3 regions of the Bacillus sp. NMTD17 genome follow, and region 3 is predicted to be linked to each of the others. Evidence: riboswitches for the same ligand, from Rfam matches in the RefSeq annotation. Region 3 holds a riboswitch; each other region holds the start of a gene.
The links. A riboswitch is a leader RNA that binds a small molecule or an ion and turns the genes downstream of it on or off. The one in region 3 is predicted to bind thiamine pyrophosphate.
Positions count from the first base shown of each region.

Region 1 (6,809 bases), on a different contig from region 3:
TGATTGATTTTAGAGGAATTTTCTACAGTGGTTTTCGTGTTTTGTAGAATTTGTTCACTTGTCGCTTGTAGTTCCTCTGAATGTGCGGCAACTTGCTGAACCATTGCGACTAGTTTTTCGGAAGCTTGGTTGCTCTCCGTCATGATGTGATCTAATCGTTGTTGATTGGTCTGGTCATAGGCCACGCAGAAAGCAGCGACTACTTGACCCGTCTCATCTTTAATTGGAACGGCTACAATATCCATTGGAATCCCGTATACCTCTTTCGGAATTTGGATAAACGATGGCTCTCTCCCATTTTTCAACATAGAAAAGTTTTCGAACCCTGGAGCTACTATGTCCCCAGCTTTAAACCCTAAGTCAATGTTCCCATGTTGCTGATAATAAAGAACCTTCTCTTTCCCTAAAACAGAAAAGGTTAGTTGCTCTCTCATAGCTAGTCCAATGATTGGTAAAGCGTCTATTATGTTATCAATTCTCTGTGACATTCGCTCACGTTCATCCTCTCTTTTTCTCAGTACATCCTCTTTATCGGTTCGTTATAAGGTCTATTACAGCCTGTAATGTGCACTAATATCAATCAAATGACCTAAGACATATAAAAAGCCCACATTCTATCAATAGAATGTGGGTATTTTTAAAAAAAGGACATGCACATCAAGACACTGATACCGATGAGCAAAAGATACATATAGTCGATCCACGAAGTGCTGATGACATGATAATACGTCCGCTCCCTCGCCCCCGTGAAACCTCGTGCTTCCATCGCAATCGCTAAGCGCTCTGATTTTCGTACGCCCTGCGTAAAAAGAGGAAGTGCATAACGCATAAAGGCTTTCCAGCTGCTTTTTTGCTTATAGCCTCTGATTTTATGTGCTGCCTTCATTTGCTTTAATTCACTTTGAAATAACGGGATAAACCGGAAGCCGGCAAGCATCCCATATGCCCATTTTGGGGACATTCGGCATTGATGTATTAAGCTCATCATAAAGGCCGTCAAATCTGTTGTGGACGTAAAAAGGAGACCGAATGTCACAAAGCCAAGCATTCTGAAAGAAATGGTAAGGCCATTTTTCAAACTCTCCTCTGTAATATGAAACCATGCCCACTTCCAAACAGTATGATCCCCCTTGCCAAAGGCCGCCATCATCCAAAATACGAGAATAAAAAAGAGCAGATAAGGGACAAGTCTTGTGAAAAGATACTTCATATTCCATCCGCCTAAGACAAGTCCAATACCAAGTGCAAACAGCCAGATGATGAAGGTTGTTTTAGGGTCAGATATCGCCATGAGACAACACATCGCAAGCAGATGAGCGAGTAATTTGATGACTGGATTCACATTGGAAAGAAAGGAGTGATTACTTTGCAATCGTCAGCACGTCCTTTCTTTCAGCCACATAGCGATAATGCAAAGGGGCTCTCAGCTGATAAGCATCGACAAGTTCCTGATTTGAAAATAAATCATAAGGCGTGCCATCATACACATGCTTTCCTTGGTGAAAAAGAAGCACTTGATCGGCACACTTATCGACGAGGTCCATATCATGTGTGACCATCAAAATGGTGGTGCCTTGGCATTGACGCTCTTTCAAACGCCTCATTAATTCCTTCGCCGTTCTTTCATCCTGCCCGAAAGTCGGTTCGTCTAACAATAGTACATCCTGATCAAAAAGGAGCATTGTGGCCACACTCAATCTTCTTTTTTGACCTAAGCTTAAGGTGAAAGGATGCGCTTTTGCATGCTTCTCTAAACCGAACTCTTCCAATAGCTGAACTGTTTTTTCTTGCACAACGGATTCTGGCCAATTTCGTTGTCTTCCACCAAATGCGATTTCATCGTAGACTGTGTCTTGTATGAATTGAAGCTCCGGATTTTGAAACACAAAGCCTGTTTTTTCATATAGTCGTCGGTCAGACCACTTTTTGAGGGGTGTCTCTTTTAAGAAAATGCTGCCTTTTTTCATTGGCTCTAAACGGACTAAATGTTTGAGACATGTGCTTTTCCCACTTCCATTTTCCCCAATTATCGCCACCCAATCCCCTGCTTTGATATCCAGCTGAAGGTCACTCATAATCCTTTTTTTTCCATAGCTTAATTGAAGATCTTCTGTGCGAATGATGGTCTCTCGCTCAGTCGACGGCACTTTTTTACGCTGCTCTTTTCTTGCTTCAAAGGTTTGCATAAGCGTTTGACTCATTGGATGAAATGGGTCTTGAATAATTGTGGACCATTTCTCGGGAAATAATTTCGGCCGCCAAATCCCTGCCTCTTTCATTTCTTCTTCATATGTCGCGAACACATCTTTTGGAGGCCCCTCTGCTAAAATGCTGCCTTGATCGTCTAATAAAATCACCCGGTCCATCCATTCGATGACACCATCTAGCACATGCTCTACAAAAATCATGGTTTGTCGCTGATCACCTGCAAGCTGCTGTAGAAGCTGAAATATCTCCATTCTGCCTGCTGGATCAAGCTGTGCGGTCGGTTCATCAAAGAACAGCACATCTGGCTCTAACGCTAGTAAACAAGCAAGTGCCAATCGCTGCTTCATGCCGCCAGATAATGTATGAATGTCTGTATTCGGATCGACATCGAGTTGGACTTTTTGCATGAGCTGCTGAATGATGTCATCCATCTCTTCACGAGGGACGGAACGGTTCTCTAAGCTAAAGGCAATTTCTTCATTGACGCGGTGCATACAAAACTGGGAATCAGGATCTTGAAACATGACGCCTGTATGTCTTTGCAATATCACTTCGCCCTGCATGTCAGCTTCCATATGTTCTGGAATAATCCCAGCCAGAACTGAAATGAGTGTGGATTTACCGCTCCCGCTTGGTCCTAAAATAAGCACCTTTTCTCCTTTTTGAATGGAAAGAGAGATTTGATGCAAAACAGGCTGAGGCTGTTCATAAAAACGGACAGTGAGATTATTGCACGCGAGAAATGAATCCATGCTGTTCACCTTTGTTTCGTTTTTCTTTCATGATGGCATATTGATTCAGTACACCGGTTTTGGATAATGCGTCGACCACAACTTTCGCTAAGCATCCGCCCAGTATCATCCCGCTGATGATTTGAGTCATCAGTGTGATGAGTAAAACTTGAGGCGTGTAATAACCAAAGCCATTTGCAACGAGGCTATATGCCATTGCTCCAACAGCTGCAAAGGCACCTGACAGCATCAGTGTCCACATGCGATATCGTTTATAACCAAAAAGAGCAAAGGCGATTTCTGCCCCAAGCCCTTGGCATACACCAATCAGCAGGGCTGAAAGACCAAAGTGGCTGCCTGTCAGTAATTCCACAGCGGCAGCGGCTGTTTCTGCAATCAGGGCAGCTCCCGGCTTTTGGATGATATACGCGACGATTGGACTGGCAATCACCCAAATGCCAAACATGATGTTGCCTCCTGCTGGGCCAACTAGTGCTGTAATTGGTAAGTAAAGTGTGGACCATCCTAAATAGATGACACCGCACGCAACGGATAAAATGACAGCAAGGACGACTTCTTTCATCTTCCATGTCATGATGAATGCACCTGCAATGGAACTGGCCACTCTTCCACCGTAAACGCCATTTCCCAAAACTTGTACTCAAGCTGACAGCTTAAGATAAAGTGCTGTTTCATTTTTTCCTTTTCCTTCTCACTTGCTCCTTCCGCCAGCTGATCGAGCCGCTTGCAAAGCTCCACTGTAATAGAGTCGGTTAACCCTCCATAAAACGTGATCCACTCATAAAACGGATGTGACGGGTCAGGCTGCACGTCTGAGAGCATTCGTTTTCCAATTTCCCAATATGTCCAAGGACATGGAAGCAGGACAGCAATGATTTCCCCAAGCGTGCCTTCCTGGGCGACTTGCAGCATGTGATGAATATAGTGATGAGCACTCGGAGCCAATGAAGCTCCTTGGAGCTCATCATACGATACACCTGCCACTCGGCAAAGATTTTGATGAGGGTGCGTCTCACTATCTAGTACAAACGCAATCTGTTGATGGAAAAAGGCAATATCTTCTTTGTCTGTACATCTGCTTAGAGCCGCTGCATAAATTTTAATAAATGCATGTAAGTATTCTGCATCTTGTTTGACGTAATGAATGATCTGTTCCTTTTCCAGCTTTCCTGCTGCCAGGCCTCTGACAAACGGATGCTGATAAATGGCTTCAAATAATGTTTCTGCTTCTTTTCTTAATTGCGCTGAAAACGTCATAAAAAAAGCCTCCTCTTCTTCAGTTGAATAAATGAAAAAGCCACCCCAAATGGAGCGGCCTTCTTATCGATTCAATCATGAATAAGACAAGGTCCAGCTCCACTTCCCTCCGCTAGTACGAACTAGATCAGGTTCAAAGGGTCCAAGATTTCTTCTTGTCTCAGTCATACATGACTCCCCTAGTGGACTTTTGTCATTTAATTATCTTTACTCTACACATGTGGTGATTTGATGTCAACCACCTTTCTTAATTCAATGTTTTGATCGTTGGCAGCTTCTCGATCCCTGCGGCATAGTAAAAATTAAGGACACTGAAGAAATCAATTGGCTTTCCTGTTTTCAAATCAACAGCTAAAATATGATCGCCGTAATTTGTCATATCATCAATATCTAAATACCTTGGCGTTTTCTTGCCAAGTGTATCTACAAAGGTATCGTGGTAATATTGACCGCTTGCATATGAAGATTGATGGTACATAAACAATGTCTCCACATCTAAGTAGACGAGAATGGCCTCTGAGGAGCTTGCATAAGGCGCTGAGTACGACACTGGAGCGGAAATGCTTTTCACTTTTACACTTGAAATCGAATGGGTTCTTTGTTCGTATTTACCATCATAAGAGAAATAAAATACACGCTCCCATTCATAATCTGCTGTCTTCGATTGCTTGTTGTATACTTTTGCGCCATTGGCAAATACATCCCCATTTGCATACTCAGCTACAAAGTATTGTAAGGTTGACGATAGGGACACAGCCCCTGTGAAATTGGGCGGGTTTTTTGCATTCACCTGTAACGTGTAAGAGTCTCCGAAATCTCCACCGCTTGTGATACCGAATGCGTAGTCACCTGCTGGTAAATTGGTCAAACCAAGGAGACTGCCTGCGGGCTGAATCAGGTCTGTCGGGTACGCTTGTCCTGTTTCATAATCAACAACAAATAATTGAACGAAATAATCGGGATTTGAAGAGGTAATCCGGCTGATGAGTGCCTGAGGTGAAGATGTGCTTAAAAACCATAAATCAACTGGGTCGTCCTCTGATAAGACAACCGATTGGTTGATTGCTAGTCCATCAATGGAGCGAATGGCAGATGTACGCATCTTGCCATCTTTAGCGGCTTTTCGTTTGATACTGATTCCATTTTTCTTATCTACTTTAAAAGATTTTTTCAGTTGCTTCTGTTGGATAGCGGTTCCTTCATCCTGCTTCAAAAACGACTCTTGCACTTGCTGAATGGCTTTTTCCGTCAGTGGTGACAATTTCCCATCTGATTTCGGTGTTTCTTCTGCTTTTAATGCTGGTGAAAATAAACCTGTTGTGACGAGTAAAATAGACAATAAAGCTGCAGTGATTTTCACATAAAATGCTCTCACAGGAACATCCCCTTTTTCCTTAATTGGGTTTTTTGCCCTGTTAATATTTTACCATTATTCTATTCATTGTTTTGGTCTTTTTTAGGACATCTTTATGACAAAAAAACCAGCCGCATATATTACGACTGGTTTTTGATCATTTTATGAAATGGTTTTAACAAACAGGCGTGCTGTTTCTGCACTGGAACCTGGGTTTTGTCCAGTAATGATTTGCCCGTCAACTACAGCGAATGGTGCAAAGGCATCTCCTTTTTCAAACGCTGCCCCTTGCTCACGAAGTTTTGTTTCCAATAAAAATGGAACCTTTGATGTCAGCTGAACAGCTTCCTCTTCTTCGTTTGTGAAGCCTGTGATTTTTTTGCCTTCGATAAATGATTTGCCATCTTGATCCTTCACATCAACGAATGCTGAAACACCGTGACAAACAGCTCCGACTGCACCATTTTTGTCTGAAATGGCTAAGATTGCATCGGCTACCAATTGATTAGATGCAAAGTCGATCATTGGGCCGTGTCCTCCCGCAAAGAAGATGCCATCATAATCAGCTGGGTTCACATCTGTAAGCGCCTTTGTGTCTTCAAGTAATTCATATACATCTTGATATTGCGCTGGAACACCTTCTGGAATGGAATTTTTATCAATAGGGACAGTGCCTCCTTGAATAGAGACAATTTGGACATCTAGTTCATTTTCTTTAAAAATATGAAATGGCTCTGCCAATTCTTCTAGCCATAAGCCTGTTGGATGTCCGTTCATTTCCGAACTGCTTGTCGATACTAATAACACTTTCTTACTCATCTTGATCATCCTTTCGATATATCATATGGTTATTTTATATTTTGCACAATTAAATATCAAGCAATTAAACTTCAATGCAGCTCTTTATGGTATACCCGATTTTCTAAAAAATATGGCATGACATCAAATCTAATCAATATGTCACATTCTATTGGTAGGGAATTTCATGTAAAATTGTCATTGAGTGATATCATATGAGGTAAGATGGATAGACCTCTCGGATGTGAGGGGACTTTAAAAGGAGTGGAAAAGAGATGAAAACCTATTCGATTGTGATGATCATCATCACGCTCTGTATCATATTGGCCGTCTTTTTGATGAACCTAACAGGGGTCATGTATGGAAAAATTATTTTGGCTGTTGCCGTTGCTCTTTGTCTGACATCCATTATTCGTCTGATGGGTCTTCGAAAAAGATAA
Region 1 covers NZ_PVRH01000001.1:173,464-180,272, reverse strand. The annotation lists gene C6347_RS19580 (methyl-accepting chemotaxis protein) at 1-104, opposite strand, end outside; gene C6347_RS00850 (energy-coupling factor transporter transmembrane component T family protein) at 638-1,372, opposite strand; gene C6347_RS00845 (ABC transporter ATP-binding protein) at 1,362-2,960, opposite strand; gene C6347_RS00840 (ECF transporter S component) at 2,935-3,534, opposite strand; gene tenA (thiaminase II) at 3,531-4,217, opposite strand; TPP riboswitch at 4,305-4,408, opposite strand; gene C6347_RS00830 (hypothetical protein) at 4,465-5,592, opposite strand; gene C6347_RS00825 (type 1 glutamine amidotransferase domain-containing protein) at 5,734-6,390, opposite strand; gene C6347_RS19120 (hypothetical protein) at 6,645-6,809, shown strand.
Region 1: it holds a riboswitch for thiamine pyrophosphate, as region 3 does, so the genes downstream of both, tenA (thiaminase II) here and thiC (phosphomethylpyrimidine synthase ThiC) in region 3, are expected to answer to the same signal.

Region 2 (6,809 bases), on a different contig from region 3:
GTTAATGCAGACGAATATCGGTCAAATCATCTTGCTTGTCGCCGTCATTGCTGATTTGGTGACGATGATTTTACTTGCTGTGTTTTCCTCCATTTATGGCGATGGTACAGGGAATATGTGGCTTCTGCTCTTATTATTTGCTGCGGGCATTCTGCTTTATTTATTTGGCCGCGTATTTAAGACAAAGTCGATTTTTCAGTCCATGTCAAAAGGGACCGTGCAAATTGGGACAAGGGCGATCTTTACTCTCATTATAGTCTTAGTTGCCTTATCTGAATCACTCGGTGCTGAAAATATTCTTGGGGCGTTTTTAGCGGGCGTACTTGTGTCCCTTCTTTCGCCGAATAAAGAGCTTGTCCAGCAGCTGGATTCATTTGGCTACGGATTTTTGATCCCCATCTTCTTTGTGATGGTCGGAGTGGATTTAAATATATGGGCACTGTTCAAGGACCCAACCATTATGATCATGATCCCGCTGCTGTTTATTGCATTACTGGTTAGTAAGCTCATCCCGATTCTTTATTTGAAAAAATGGTATGACATGAAAAAAGTGATCGGTTCTGGCTTTTTATTAACATCGACGTTATCACTCGTCATTGCAGCTGCGACGATAGGGGAGCGGCTCGGAGTCATTGACCATAAAATGTCTGGAGCGCTGATTCTAGTCGCGGTACTCACGAGTATTTTAACGCCTGTTTGGTTTAAAGCGCTGTTTAAAAAAGAACAAGCTGCGAGCCATAAAAAACGTGTGACCTTTATTGGTGCAAATCAGCTGACCTTACCTGTCACACTTGATTTACATCAGGATGAATATGATATTCGGATTTTACATGTCTTTCAAGAAAATAAAGAAGCGCTGCTTGCTGACTCCATCTTTGAAGTCGAATCGATTGAAGAGTACGACGATGAGACGCTGCGAAAGGCAGGCGTTGGCCAGGAGGATGTCCTCGTCGTCGCAACAGGCAGTGAGACGAAAAATAAGGAAATTGCTTTATTTGCAAAGGAAGAAGGAGCGAAACAAGTCATTGCTAGTGTCAACAAAGCTGAGACAGAGCTGACATTGAAGGAAGCAGGCATTGATACGTTTTCTAATTTCCTATCATCTAAAACGGTGCTAAGAGCCTTGATTGAAGCACCGGATGCGATTCGATTATTAACAAATGAGGATACTTCTTTGTATCAAATTCAAATGAACAATCATCGTTATCACAATGTCATGCTGAGGGAATTTCCGTTTACCGGTGATTTGGTCTTTGTCCGTATTTTCAGAGGGGTAGACAGCTTAGTACCACATGGAGATACCACGCTTAGAAGCGGCGACCGTGTGCTTGTGTCAGGCTCTCGTGAGTATGTGGCAGGACTAAGAGCCCAATTAGAGTAAGAATGAACCCTTGACCAATGAACAATTCCTGATTAAGATAGAAGTACAACATCATATATTTGATCCACTAGGGGAGTCCTTTAAAAGGGCTGAGATAAAAGTGTCGACTTTTAGACCCTCATTACCTGAACAGGTTCATACCTGCGTAGGGAAGTGGTGCGGTTTTTGACTATGCTTTTTACAAATTCCAAGCCACTTTCCACGCGGAAAGTGGCTTTTTTATATGGAAAAACAGGAGGAGAGAAACATGACGTTTTCAACTGAATGTAAAGAAGCAGCAGCAACATGGTGGAATGGAAGCTTCACACACCCATTTGTCAAAGGGATTGGAGATGGCACGCTTTCACTCGATCGTTTCACGTATTATGTGATGCAGGATTCATATTATTTAACTCATTTTGCAAAGGTGCAAGCATATGGCGCAGCGATTAGTGAGGACTTACATACGACGGGCAGAATGGCGTATCATGCGCAGGGTACGTATGAAGCAGAGCTGTCGCTGCATAGAAAGTTCACAGAGCTTTTGCAGATTTCAGATGAAGCCATCGAGAACTTTAAGCCTTCTCCGACTGCTTATGCGTATACCTCTCATATGTACCGATCTGTGAAAAGCGGGCGATTTGAAGAGATTTTAGCCGCGTTATTGCCGTGCTACTGGCTATATTATGAGGTGGGTGAAAAGCTAAAACAAACCACACCTGACCATCCGATTTATCAGGAATGGATTTTGACATATGGAGGGGATTGGTTTAAGGAGCTCGTCTTTGAACAGGTCAACCGCTTTGATGAACTAGCCGAAAAAGCGTCAGAACAAGTACGGGCCAATATGAAAGAAAATTTTGTGATTTCAAGCTATTACGAGTACCATTTCTGGGAAATGGCGTATCAAAAAGAAACATGGCAAACAGCATGCTTAGATGGGGTTGGTGCAAATGGAACTCCACGCAGTGACAAATGATTCGCTTCCTGCGGATGAACTGATCAAACAAATAAAAGCCATCGCACCTGAAGTGGATTTTATTCATATCCGGGAACGGTCTAAAACAGCAAGTGAGCTTGTTGATCTCGTGAAAAGACTCTTTTTAGAAGGTGTACCGAAAGAGAAGCTCATCATCAACGACAGAGTAGACGTTGCACTGCTCACCAATATTCACCGGGTACATCTCCCAGGCCATAGCTTTTCGCCAAAAGAGCTGCGGCAAAAATTCCCTCACCTTCATGCAGGTGTCTCTGTTCATTCGATAGAAGAAGCGAAAGCAGCGGAGAAAAATGGAGCAGAGTATGTCATGTTTGGGCACGTATATGACACCACTTGTAAACCAGGACTTCAGGCAAGAGGCGTACAGCTTGTGAAAGAACTGACATCTTCACTGTCTATTCCTGTGGTGGCGATCGGTGGATTGACACCTGACCGCATTCCAGAATTGAAACACGCGAATGTGAAAGGGATTGCTGTCATGTCTGGGATTTTTACTCATCATCAGCCGCGCATGATGGCACAAGCATTTTCTAAACAGGTAAAGGGGCATCCTTATGAAGAAGCATTATGACGTTGCAATCATTGGTGGTGGAATCATAGGAATGTCCATTGCCTATCACCTTGCAAAAGCAGGAAAGCAGGTCGTCTTACTTGAGGCGAATGAGGTAGGGAAGCAAACGACAAGTGCGGCTGCTGGGATGCTCGGTGCACATGCTGAAGGAGAGGGGCATGAGAATATTTTTTTCCAAGCAGGCAGAGCAAGCCAGGCATTGTACGAGAAGTTAAAAGTCGATCTACAGCATGAATCTGGCATTGATATTCGAACATCAGCGGGCGGTATCATGAAGGTAGCTTTTACAGAAGAGGAGAAACAAGCACTTTGCCGGATGCAGCATTTGTCTACATTTGAGTGGCTGGACGCAAGCAACGTAAAAAAATGCATGCCTCAAATAACAGAGAACATCTTAGGCGCAGGTTTGATTAAAGAGGATATTCATGTCGAACCTTATGCGGTATGCCGGGCATTTTGGCAAGCGGCGGTAAGGTTCGGGGCAGATGTGAAAGAATGTACACCCGTGATCGAAGTGAAGCGGGAGAAAGAAGCGTTAGCGATTAGAACAACGAAGGGAACATTCACATGTGATGATCTGACTGTAGCGAGTGGTGTATGGTCTGGCCGTTTTTTTGAAGAGCTTGGATTAACTCATTCTCTTTATCCAGTAAAAGGGGAGTGTGTGTCTGTATGGAATAATGGTCCAGCACTCGCGCACACCATTTACCATGATCATTGTTATATCGTTCAACGAGATAGCGGCAAACTGGTCGTTGGTGCAACGATGAAGCCAAACGAATGGCAGGCTGTTCCAACGCTTGGCGGCATCGAAGCTGTGATTCAAAAGGCGTCTCAGCTTATGCCTTCGATCAAGGAGATGCCGATTGATCAGTGCTGGGCTGGTCTTCGCCCGGCGACAAGCGACCGGCATCCCTACATTGGAAGACACCCAGAAGATCAGCGTATTCTTTTTGCTGCAGGGCATTACAGAAATGGCATTTTACTTGCCCCGATTACTGGAGAGATCATTCGCGACCTGATATTGGGTGAACCGGTCAAAAAGGAATGGCTTCACGCGTTTCGTATTGGCCGAAAGGAGGCACTGTTTGTATGAAAATTCAATTGAATGGCAGAATCGTTGATTTCGATCAAGAGAATGGAACGATCTATGATCTGCTATCAGCCTATCAGCTTGAAAATAGAGTAGTGATCGTGGAAAAGAACCAAGAAATTATTGACAAAGAAGCGTTTCAACAAGTAAAAATTCAATCTAATGACACGATTGAAATCGTTCACTTTGTAGGAGGAGGATGACAACATGCTGCACATTGGCGGAAAAACATTCACATCAAGATTATTACTTGGTACAGGGAAGTATCCATCATTTGAAGTTCAAAAAGAAGCCGTGAACGTATCAGAAGCAGAAATTTTAACCTTTGCTGTGAGAAGAATGAACATTTTCGAAGCATCTCAGCCTAATTTTTTGGAGCAGCTTGATTTATCAAAATATACGCTGCTTCCGAATACAGCTGGTGCAAGTACTGCGGAAGAGGCAGTTCGTATTGCTCGTTTAGCGAAGGCTTCTGGACTGTGTGACATGATCAAGGTAGAAGTCATTGGCTGCTCAAGGTCTCTTCTGCCAGATCCAGTCGAAACGTTAAAAGCATCTGAAAGGCTATTGGAAGAAGGGTTTATCGTGCTGCCATATACATCTGATGATGTGGTACTGGCGAGAAAATTAGAAGAGCTCGGTGTCCATGCCATCATGCCGGGTGCTTCTCCGATTGGTTCAGGGCAAGGCTTACTAAACCCTCTGAATCTCTCATTTATTATTGAGCAGGCGAAGGTGCCGGTGATTATTGATGCTGGTGTAGGCTCTCCAAAGGATGCAGCTTATGCGATGGAGCTAGGGGCTGACGCTGTATTACTGAACACAGCTGTGTCTGGTGCAAAGGACCCTGTGAAAATGGCAAAAGCCATGAAGCTGGCGATTGAATCAGGAAGACTAGGCTTCGAGGCAGGACGGATTCCTTTGAAAAACTATGGGACAGCAAGCAGTCCGCAGGAAGGAATGCCGGCATTTTGAGCACACGTTATTCGCGCCAAGAGCTCTTTCAGCCAATCGGCACAGAGGGGCAAAAGCGGTTAAAAGACTCAAAGGCTGTCATTATTGGTGCAGGGGCACTTGGAACAGCCAGTGCTGAAATGCTCGTTCGTGCTGGCGTTGGATCTGTCACCATTTTGGATCGAGATTATATTGAATGGAGCAACCTTCAGCGACAGCAGCTTTACACGGAGCAAGATGTGCATGATCGGCTGCCAAAGGCTGTGGCGGCTGAAAAAAGACTCAAGCAGGTGAACAGTGACGTACATGTCAAAGGAATTGTCATCGATGTGACCGCTCAACATATTGATGAACTTGTCAGCGGGGCTTCGATTATCGTGGATGCAGCGGATAATTTTGAGGTGAGGATGATTGCAAATGATGCTGCTGTCAAACATCAAATTCCGTTCCTTTACGGAGCCTGTGTAGCCAGCTATGGTATTCAATTCACTGTGATTCCTGGTGAGACGCCATGTTTACACTGCCTGCTTGAACATTTACCCGCACAAGGCATGACCTGTGATACAGCCGGTATCATTAGTCCAGTGGTGCAGCAGGTGGCGGCATATCAAGTGGCAGATGCCCTTAAATATTTAACAGGCCATCAAGTGACGCCAATTTTAAGATCCTTTGATTTATGGACCAATGAACGATCTGACATCCGATCAGCCAGTTCCTTAAAGAAGAAGCAATGTCCAAGCTGTGGGCTGAAGACATATCCTTTTCTCTCCTATGACAAGAGAGCGAAGGCAGATGTACTATGCGGCCGCAATACGGTACAAATCCGCAGTGCTGCTGAAATCCCGCCGCCATTACACGAAGTGGCTATTCGCTTAAAGAAAGCAGGAATGGATGTGCTTGAAAATCCGTATTTACTTTCTTGTCAAAAGGATGAATATAAGCTTGTTTTATTTAAAGATGGCAGAGCACTTGTACATGGTACAAATGATATGGCCAAAGCAAGAACCATTTATCATCAATGGATTGGCTAATGAGAGGTGTGATGAAATGACGATCAAAAAAGCATTCACAATCGCGGGTTCTGATCCGGGCGGTGGAGCAGGCATTCAAGCTGATTTGAAAACCTTTCAGGAGCTCGGTGTGTACGGAATGTCTGCGATCACAGCGATTACAGCACAAAACACACTTGGCGTTCACGGTATATACCCTCTTTCAATCGAGGCGTTAAAAAGTCAAATAGATGCAGTCGCAGAAGACTTGCTGCCAGATGCCGTCAAAACAGGAATGCTGTGGAGTGCCGAAATGATCAATACGGTTGCTGAAAAAACGGTTCAATATGAGATGAAGCTGATTGTCGATCCAGTCATGATCGCAAAGGGAGGGGCCTCTTTATTAAATGAAGATGCGGTCTCTGCGTTGAAAACACACTTGCTGCCTGTCAGCTATGCCGTAACGCCGAATCTTCCTGAGGCAGAAGTGCTGACAGGCATGCGCATTCAGACAAAAGAGGATCGCTATCTAGCAGCGGAACGTCTATATGAGCTTGGTACGAAACATGTCGTGATCAAAGGGGGACACGGCCCCTCTGGCGGTATGATAACAGACCTGTTGTATGATGGAAAAGGCTTTATAGAAGTCACAAACGAACATATTGATACCCCGCATACACATGGCACAGGCTGCACGTTTGCAGCGGCATTAACAGCTGAAATTGCGAAAGGGTACTCCATGAGAGAGGCCTTTGAAACAGCAGAAACCTTTGTCCATGAAGCCATCAAATTCCCTTTGAATATTGGAGCTGGACATGGACCTACCAACCATTTTGCTTATC
Region 2 covers NZ_PVRH01000002.1:577,588-584,396, reverse strand. The annotation lists gene C6347_RS08140 (monovalent cation:proton antiporter family protein) at 1-1,381, shown strand, start outside; TPP riboswitch at 1,441-1,550, shown strand; gene tenA (thiaminase II) at 1,629-2,339, shown strand; gene tenI (thiazole tautomerase TenI) at 2,314-2,931, shown strand; gene thiO (glycine oxidase ThiO) at 2,915-4,027, shown strand; gene thiS (sulfur carrier protein ThiS) at 4,024-4,227, shown strand; gene C6347_RS08115 (thiazole synthase) at 4,232-4,999, shown strand; gene C6347_RS08110 (thiazole biosynthesis adenylyltransferase ThiF) at 4,996-6,009, shown strand; gene thiD (bifunctional hydroxymethylpyrimidine kinase/phosphomethylpyrimidine kinase) at 6,026-6,809, shown strand, end outside.
Region 2: it holds a riboswitch for thiamine pyrophosphate, as region 3 does, so the genes downstream of both, tenA (thiaminase II) here and thiC (phosphomethylpyrimidine synthase ThiC) in region 3, are expected to answer to the same signal.

Region 3 (6,809 bases):
GCCATATCCAGGTCAATCTGTTTTTGCAAGACCAGAAGAAGACGAAGAAGAGTAATGACAGAAGGAACGATCTCAATCGTTCCTTTCAGCGTGTAGACAAACCCTCGCATTCGTTGTCAGGGCTGTGCTCCGGTGCTCACGAATGTCAAATTCGCTCCGCTCCGGTGCTCGCCCTTCCTAGACTGCAAAGGTTTTCTATCACGCTGAAAAAGAGACAAAGGGCTAAAATAAAGATCATTTTAACAATCTGGAAGGAACGATCTCAATCGTTCCTTTTTTTGTTTATAACTGACAGCTTGATTTTTTCCCAAACTGTACATGCTAAAACAGAGCCTGTTTCGCGCTCATGAGATTGAATTTGTACAGGGGGTTTTTCGTTTGAGACAAAAATGGCAAAAAACGATCGCATTAGTGCTTCTTCCTATTGGGTTAACGGCATGTGGTACAAATGATAATGCAGGTGTAGATACACGTCATAATCAATCAGGTCAGCCAGTCGGATATCATTCGAATAACCGTGCGGCTGACAATAATCAAGATCATCAAGGGCCAGTTTCTGAACTCATGGAGGGGATGAACGGTGGGAACACAACGAATGTTGATTATCGCACCCGTCCTCAAGCCGATGATCGAATGCCTCTCGCAGGTGGAGATGGACGCTACAGTCATGGAGATATGAACTATCATAACCAAATGTCGTTCTCTGGCTACGATAAACAAGAGAACGTCCAGCGTTCAAGAAAAATTGCCAACCGTGTCAATAAAATGAACCACGTTGCAGACTCACAGGTGATGGTGACAGATGAAAATGTGTATATTGCCATTAAATCAGATGGACGTTTGACGTCAGAGGGCGTATCACAAGTTGAAGAAGCAGCGACTCGTTATGCAGATGGAAGAGCTGTCCAAGTCATTAAAGACGAGGGTGCTTTCACACGCTTTAGAGATATGAGAAGAACACAATTTGAAACAGGCCAAACAGGCATGACTCGATAGGTTGGAGAATAAGAAAGGCTAAAGTTCCTCAAGAACTTTAGCCTTTTCTTAAAAATAACCCTTGATGCTTGTATAAAAATCGTTAAAGAAACAGCCAAATCCAAGTAATAAAATACCTTTCTTGTTAAGGATACAAGGGGGAGAAGACCGATGTCATGAAGGAGAATCCCTGCCAAAATACCGCCTGAAGCCAGCATAAATTCAGATGAATCTGTTTTTGGATATGCATCTGCCAGTACAGCACCGAATACTGAAACCCAGAACACAAGGTTTCCAGGGGACACCGCAACAAGCAAGCCGTTTCTGTACGTTTTTGCGAATGATTTATTGACTTTTTCGCCAGCTAAATGGATGTCTTGATCCGAATTATTAAGAATACTGCTCCGATCAGCCAGAGCGGGATTTGGACAAATGGCAGTGATAAAAACTGAGCAAATTCAGCATCCATGAAAGAATCCGTTTTTTAATCCCTTTTTGTCATTTCAACCGTGATCGCTCCAACTGGCAGAGGAATTGACAATCCTACGACGATAAATGCGAGAAATGTTTGCAATCGACTAGAACTTCCTTTGGGAAAATTTGTATAAAAATTCTCAGTTTAGATTAACTATACATAATAGGAGAAAAGGATCAATGATTATTTCATATTTTATCGAATGATTGGGAGAGATGATGTATATAAAGGTGCATATCAAGCTTGCTGTATCTCTTTTGTAGTGGAAAGGAACTATTTTCCTAAAACTTCTTTTTTTCATGGCATCTCTATGCTACACTGTTGTGGAAATCAATAAATGTGACTAGGGGTGCCCGCAGTTGGGCTGAGAGAGAAGTGTATGCTTCTTAACCCTTTGGACCTGATCTGGCTCGTACCAGCGTGGGGAAGTTGAAGATGATACATGGGTCATATGAATGACATTCATGTTTATTTCTGTCGACGAAACCAGGTTCTGTTCATAGAGCCTGGTTTTTTTGCTGGTGCTGATTCCATCCTGTCCGGTGACAAGAAGAGAAGGAGAGAACAGCAAATGAAAGAAAAGAAAAATACCCCAACAACTCAATCCTTATTATCAAGCTTTGACGGCAGCCGAAAGGTGTATGAGAAAGGATCAAGACCTGACATTTTAGTGCCAAAAAGGGAGATTGCCCTCTCAAAAACTGTGACACAGGCGGGGAACATTCAAAATGAACCGATTCGTGTGTACGATACGAGTGGACCGTACACCGATGAGAGAGCCCATATTGATGTCACTAAGGGATTAAAACGCCTTAGGGCAGCATGGATCGAAGAAAGAGGGGATACAGAAAGCTATGAAGGGCGCCATGTGAAACCAGAAGATAACGGATATCGTTCTAAGGAAAAAGAGTCCTTTCATCATGTTCATACTGATTTTCATCATGAGCCGCTCCGCGCAAAACAAGGTGCCTGTGTGACGCAAATGCATTATGCAAAAAAAGGTATTGTTACGCCTGAAATGGAGTTTATCGCGTTAAGAGAAGAGCTAAGCCCTGAGTTTGTGAGAGAGGAGGTAGCCAGCGGAAGAGCAGTCATTCCAGCGAATATTAACCATCCTGAAAGTGAACCGATGATTATTGGAAGGCATTTTCACGTCAAAATCAATGCGAATATTGGCAATTCAGCTGTGACATCATCCATTGATGAAGAGGTAGAAAAGATGACATGGGCGATCAGATGGGGTGCAGACACCATGATGGACCTGTCTACAGGAAAGGACATTCATACAACGAGAGAATGGATCATACGGAATTGCCCAGTCCCAGTAGGAACCGTTCCCATTTATCAGGCGCTTGAAAAAGTAAATGGAGTGGCAGAAGATTTGACGTGGGACGTGTACAGAGACACATTAATTGAACAAGCAGAGCAAGGAGTAGACTACTTCACGATTCATGCGGGCGTGAGGTTAAGGTATATTCCGCTGACAGTCGATCGGGTGACCGGAATTGTTTCAAGAGGCGGTGCCATTATGGCAAGGTGGTGTCTTGCCCATCATCAAGAGAATTTCCTCTATACCCACTTCGAAGACATTTGTGAGATTATGAAAACGTATGATATTGCTTTTTCACTTGGAGACGGTCTGAGACCAGGCTCGATTGCTGATGCCAATGATGAGGCGCAGTTTGCAGAGCTTGAAACGTTAGGTGAATTGACAGAGATCGCTTGGAAACATGATGTACAGGTGATGATTGAAGGGCCTGGACATGTTCCGATGGATAAAATCAAAGAGAATGTGGACAAGCAAATGGAGATTTGCAAAGAGGCACCATTTTATACGTTAGGGCCTCTTACAACAGATATTGCCCCGGGATATGATCACATTACATCCGCCATCGGTGCGGCCATGATCGGCTGGTATGGAACAGCGATGCTATGCTATGTGACGCCAAAAGAGCATTTAGGTCTGCCGAACAAAGAAGATGTGAGAGAAGGTGTGATTGCCTATAAAATTGCCGCACATGCCGCTGATCTAGCAAAAGGACATCCTGCTGCTCAAAAGCGCGATGATGCTTTATCGAAAGCGAGGTTTGAATTTAGGTGGCGTGACCAATTCCACCTGTCACTTGATCCAGAAAGAGCTATGGCGTTCCATGATGAAACATTGCCTGCGGAAGGCGCTAAGACTGCCCATTTTTGCTCGATGTGCGGACCGAAGTTTTGCAGTATGAAAATTTCCCATGATATTCGCAATCAATCAGAAGAAGTGAAAAGAGAGATGGAGAAGAAGGCGAAAGAGTTTATCAGCCAAGGAAGTCAAATTTATTCATCCTAAAAAAGAACCTCGCACGTATGTTGTGCGGGGTTTTATCAGATGGCGGAAAAGGCTTTTCTTAAGAGGTGGAAAAATGCTTTTAATGCAAGTACCATCATGTCCAAACTCGGAATGAGGGCATCTGTTAAATGAAAAAAGACGGTTTGTCTTTCGGGAGATGTTCGTTTCTTTTGCCGTTTCATGAAGACAGCCTCCTTTTTAAATAATATACTTCTTTGCAAAGCAGAGGGATAGAGATGTTGTTTGAATTTAAACAAAATTTAAACTTCTTGTGTTTGAAAGGAAAGAAGGAGGGGAAACGTGTTGAATAGAGAATGAATGAAAAGAGCCGATCTATTTGGCCAGCTAACAAGAAAGAGTGGAAGGTGATCTTATGATGAAAGTATTTAAGGTAACATTTCATATGAACAATGGGGAAGTGCTTGATTTCGAGCTAAAACGCCCAGCTACCTATGATGTGTATAAGAAAATTGAAGAAGCCAATCATTGGTTTAAGCTGAATAATGAAATCATTAACTTATTAAATGTGAATAGCATCCACGTAGAAACAGATTAAAACAGAAAGCCGCTCTCTCTGAGCGGCTTTCATTATGCAGAAAAATCATTTCGATTATTAAGCTGACCGCGGGACAGCCAGTTCTTTTTATACAAATAAGCAATCACTTCAAGCCATAGACGCGGTGCTTTTTTAGGGAAAAAAGGTTTTTGATAATAAGCGTAAGCGGCTTTTAAATCATTCCATTGGTGGCATGCTTTTGTTTGTGTGAAACGGGCTACGTCGATGACCCTGACCTGGCCTTCCTTTGTTAAGATCAGATTCCGCAGATGGATATCAGAAGGATTCAATCCTTTCTCGCGTGCTTCTTCTAGCGCATCATCCACTTGTTCAATCATTTGTTTTTTAATAGGAATCCCCTTTGTGAGGCATTCATAGAATGTGTAGCCTTTAATATATTCCATTAAAATATACTGATCCCCAGATTCATAAATCTCAGGGTAGTAAGACGAACCAGAAAGTTTTTCATAAATGGCGGCTTCTTTGCGGGCAATATGGTGATAAGAAGGGAAAAAGACTTTTAGTGCCATTTTCTTGCCGTCTTTTTTGTATGAAAAGACATAGGCACTTCTTCCTTTGCCGCACAGTTCAAGCTCTGCCGGTTTAAAGGCAAGCTTATGAAGACGTTTATCTTCATGATACTGAATCGATTCGGCTAATCTTTTAACATCTGACATTGACTTCACCTTCTTTGGTTTCAGTTTATGCGGCTGAAAAACGAATGATGAAAAAACCGAGTCATTCGATAAAGCAATGGATTGTATAAAACATACCATTTACGAATGAAGGATACAACGAAAGACTCTTCCCATATATTCATTCATCGATTTGGTTAATGTTTAGAAAAATGGGTCAAACTACATATGTCATGCATCGATCTCATGTTCTAAAGAGGTGTAAATAGTGAAAGTGAAGATGAAATGTTTCGTTACAGGACTTATCATGACAAGTGTGCTTTTTTTCGCTGCGGATATGGAAGGAAAAGAACACTTGCAAAAGCAGTCAAACTCTATCACCGTGCAGCTTGAAAAAGTCTATCTAGACGGAGATGTGAGTATTGAAAGACACCGGGCTTCATTAGAAGACAAAGACACATTCTGGGCACAGTATAAAGGCTGGACGCTAGTAGAACAGAGAGAGGATTTTGCGCTTTTTAGAAAGCAAATTGATGATATCTCTCCATTAAGTAAAGCAAATGGATATATCGGATTATCAGAGGACGGTGTGATTTCTACGTTTCATGGAAGGCCTGACGGCTGGGCGGAGCCTATTCATCTCTTTTTTCAAATTGATACGTCCCGTTTAGAAAGTCATGTGGAGGAGCAGCTTGAGCAAGGCATTCCTTTTCGAACAAAGGATGAATTTGAGCATGTGCTTGAAGTCATGAAGCCTTACCGAAATGAAATATCGTTTTAAAGCGTGTAACAGCTTGCTGGTGTGAAGGCCGCAAGCTGTTTTTCGTGGTTTTATCGTAAAAATGCATTGAGCGAACGTATGTTAACTTTTATTGCGGTTTTCTTCTCGATTTATGTTACAATGAAGAACAGTCAAAGAGGTGAAAACGGTGATAGAGTTTGTAAAAGGGACCATTGATTATGTGTGCCCGCAATATGTTGTCATTGAAAACGGCGGAGTGGGATATCAAGTCTATACCCCAAACCCGTTTATCTATCAAGTAAACAAACAAGAAACGATTTATACGTATCATTACATAAAGGAAGACGCTTTTTCGTTATATGGATTTCAAACGCGAGAAGAAAAAGCGCTGTTCACAAAACTGTTAAATGTCACGGGGATTGGGCCGAAGGGGGCTCTAGCGATTCTTGCTTCCGGTGATCCTGGCGCTGTCATTTCAGCGATAGAACGTGAAGATGAAGCGTTCCTGATTAAGTTCCCTGGTGTTGGCAAAAAGACAGCTCGCCAAATCATTCTCGATCTAAAAGGAAAGCTAGCCGATGTCGTACCGGAAATGATTGGCAACCTATTTAATCACGAGGACCATATTCAGGTCGAAACGCAGCAAACGGCATTAGACGAAGCGCTTGAAGCCTTAAATGTTCTTGGATACGGTGATCGTGAAATTAAAAAGGTTCTTCCATTATTAAAAGAAGAAAAGAATCTCACAACCGATCAATATGTGAAAAAAGCTTTACAAAAAATGTTGAAATAGGGTGATGTCTCATGGATGAACGGCTCGTCTCAACTGAAGCAGACAACCATGAATCAGCCATTGAGCAAAGTCTGCGGCCACAGACACTTAGCCAATATATCGGTCAGCAAAAAGTAAAAGATAACCTCAGTGTGTTTATTGAAGCTGCCCGCATGAGGCAGGAAACACTCGATCACGTCCTTTTATATGGACCGCCTGGACTCGGGAAAACAACGCTTGCGTCGATTATCGCCAATGAAATGAATGTTCAGCTGCGTACAACATCTGGACCAGCGATTGAACGTCCTGGCGATTTGGCGGC
Region 3 covers NZ_PVRH01000005.1:191,216-198,024, forward strand. The annotation lists gene safA (SafA/ExsA family spore coat assembly protein) at 1-55, shown strand, start outside; gene C6347_RS15190 (YhcN/YlaJ family sporulation lipoprotein) at 379-996, shown strand; partial or broken gene C6347_RS15195 (lysine transporter LysE) at 1,045-1,549, opposite strand; TPP riboswitch at 1,786-1,894, shown strand; gene thiC (phosphomethylpyrimidine synthase ThiC) at 2,022-3,782, shown strand; gene C6347_RS19275 (hypothetical protein) at 3,818-3,964, opposite strand; gene C6347_RS15205 (hypothetical protein) at 4,156-4,338, shown strand; gene C6347_RS15210 (serine/threonine protein kinase) at 4,371-5,015, opposite strand; gene C6347_RS15215 (intercompartmental signaling factor BofC) at 5,254-5,754, shown strand; gene ruvA (Holliday junction branch migration protein RuvA) at 5,903-6,508, shown strand; gene ruvB (Holliday junction branch migration DNA helicase RuvB) at 6,520-6,809, shown strand, end outside.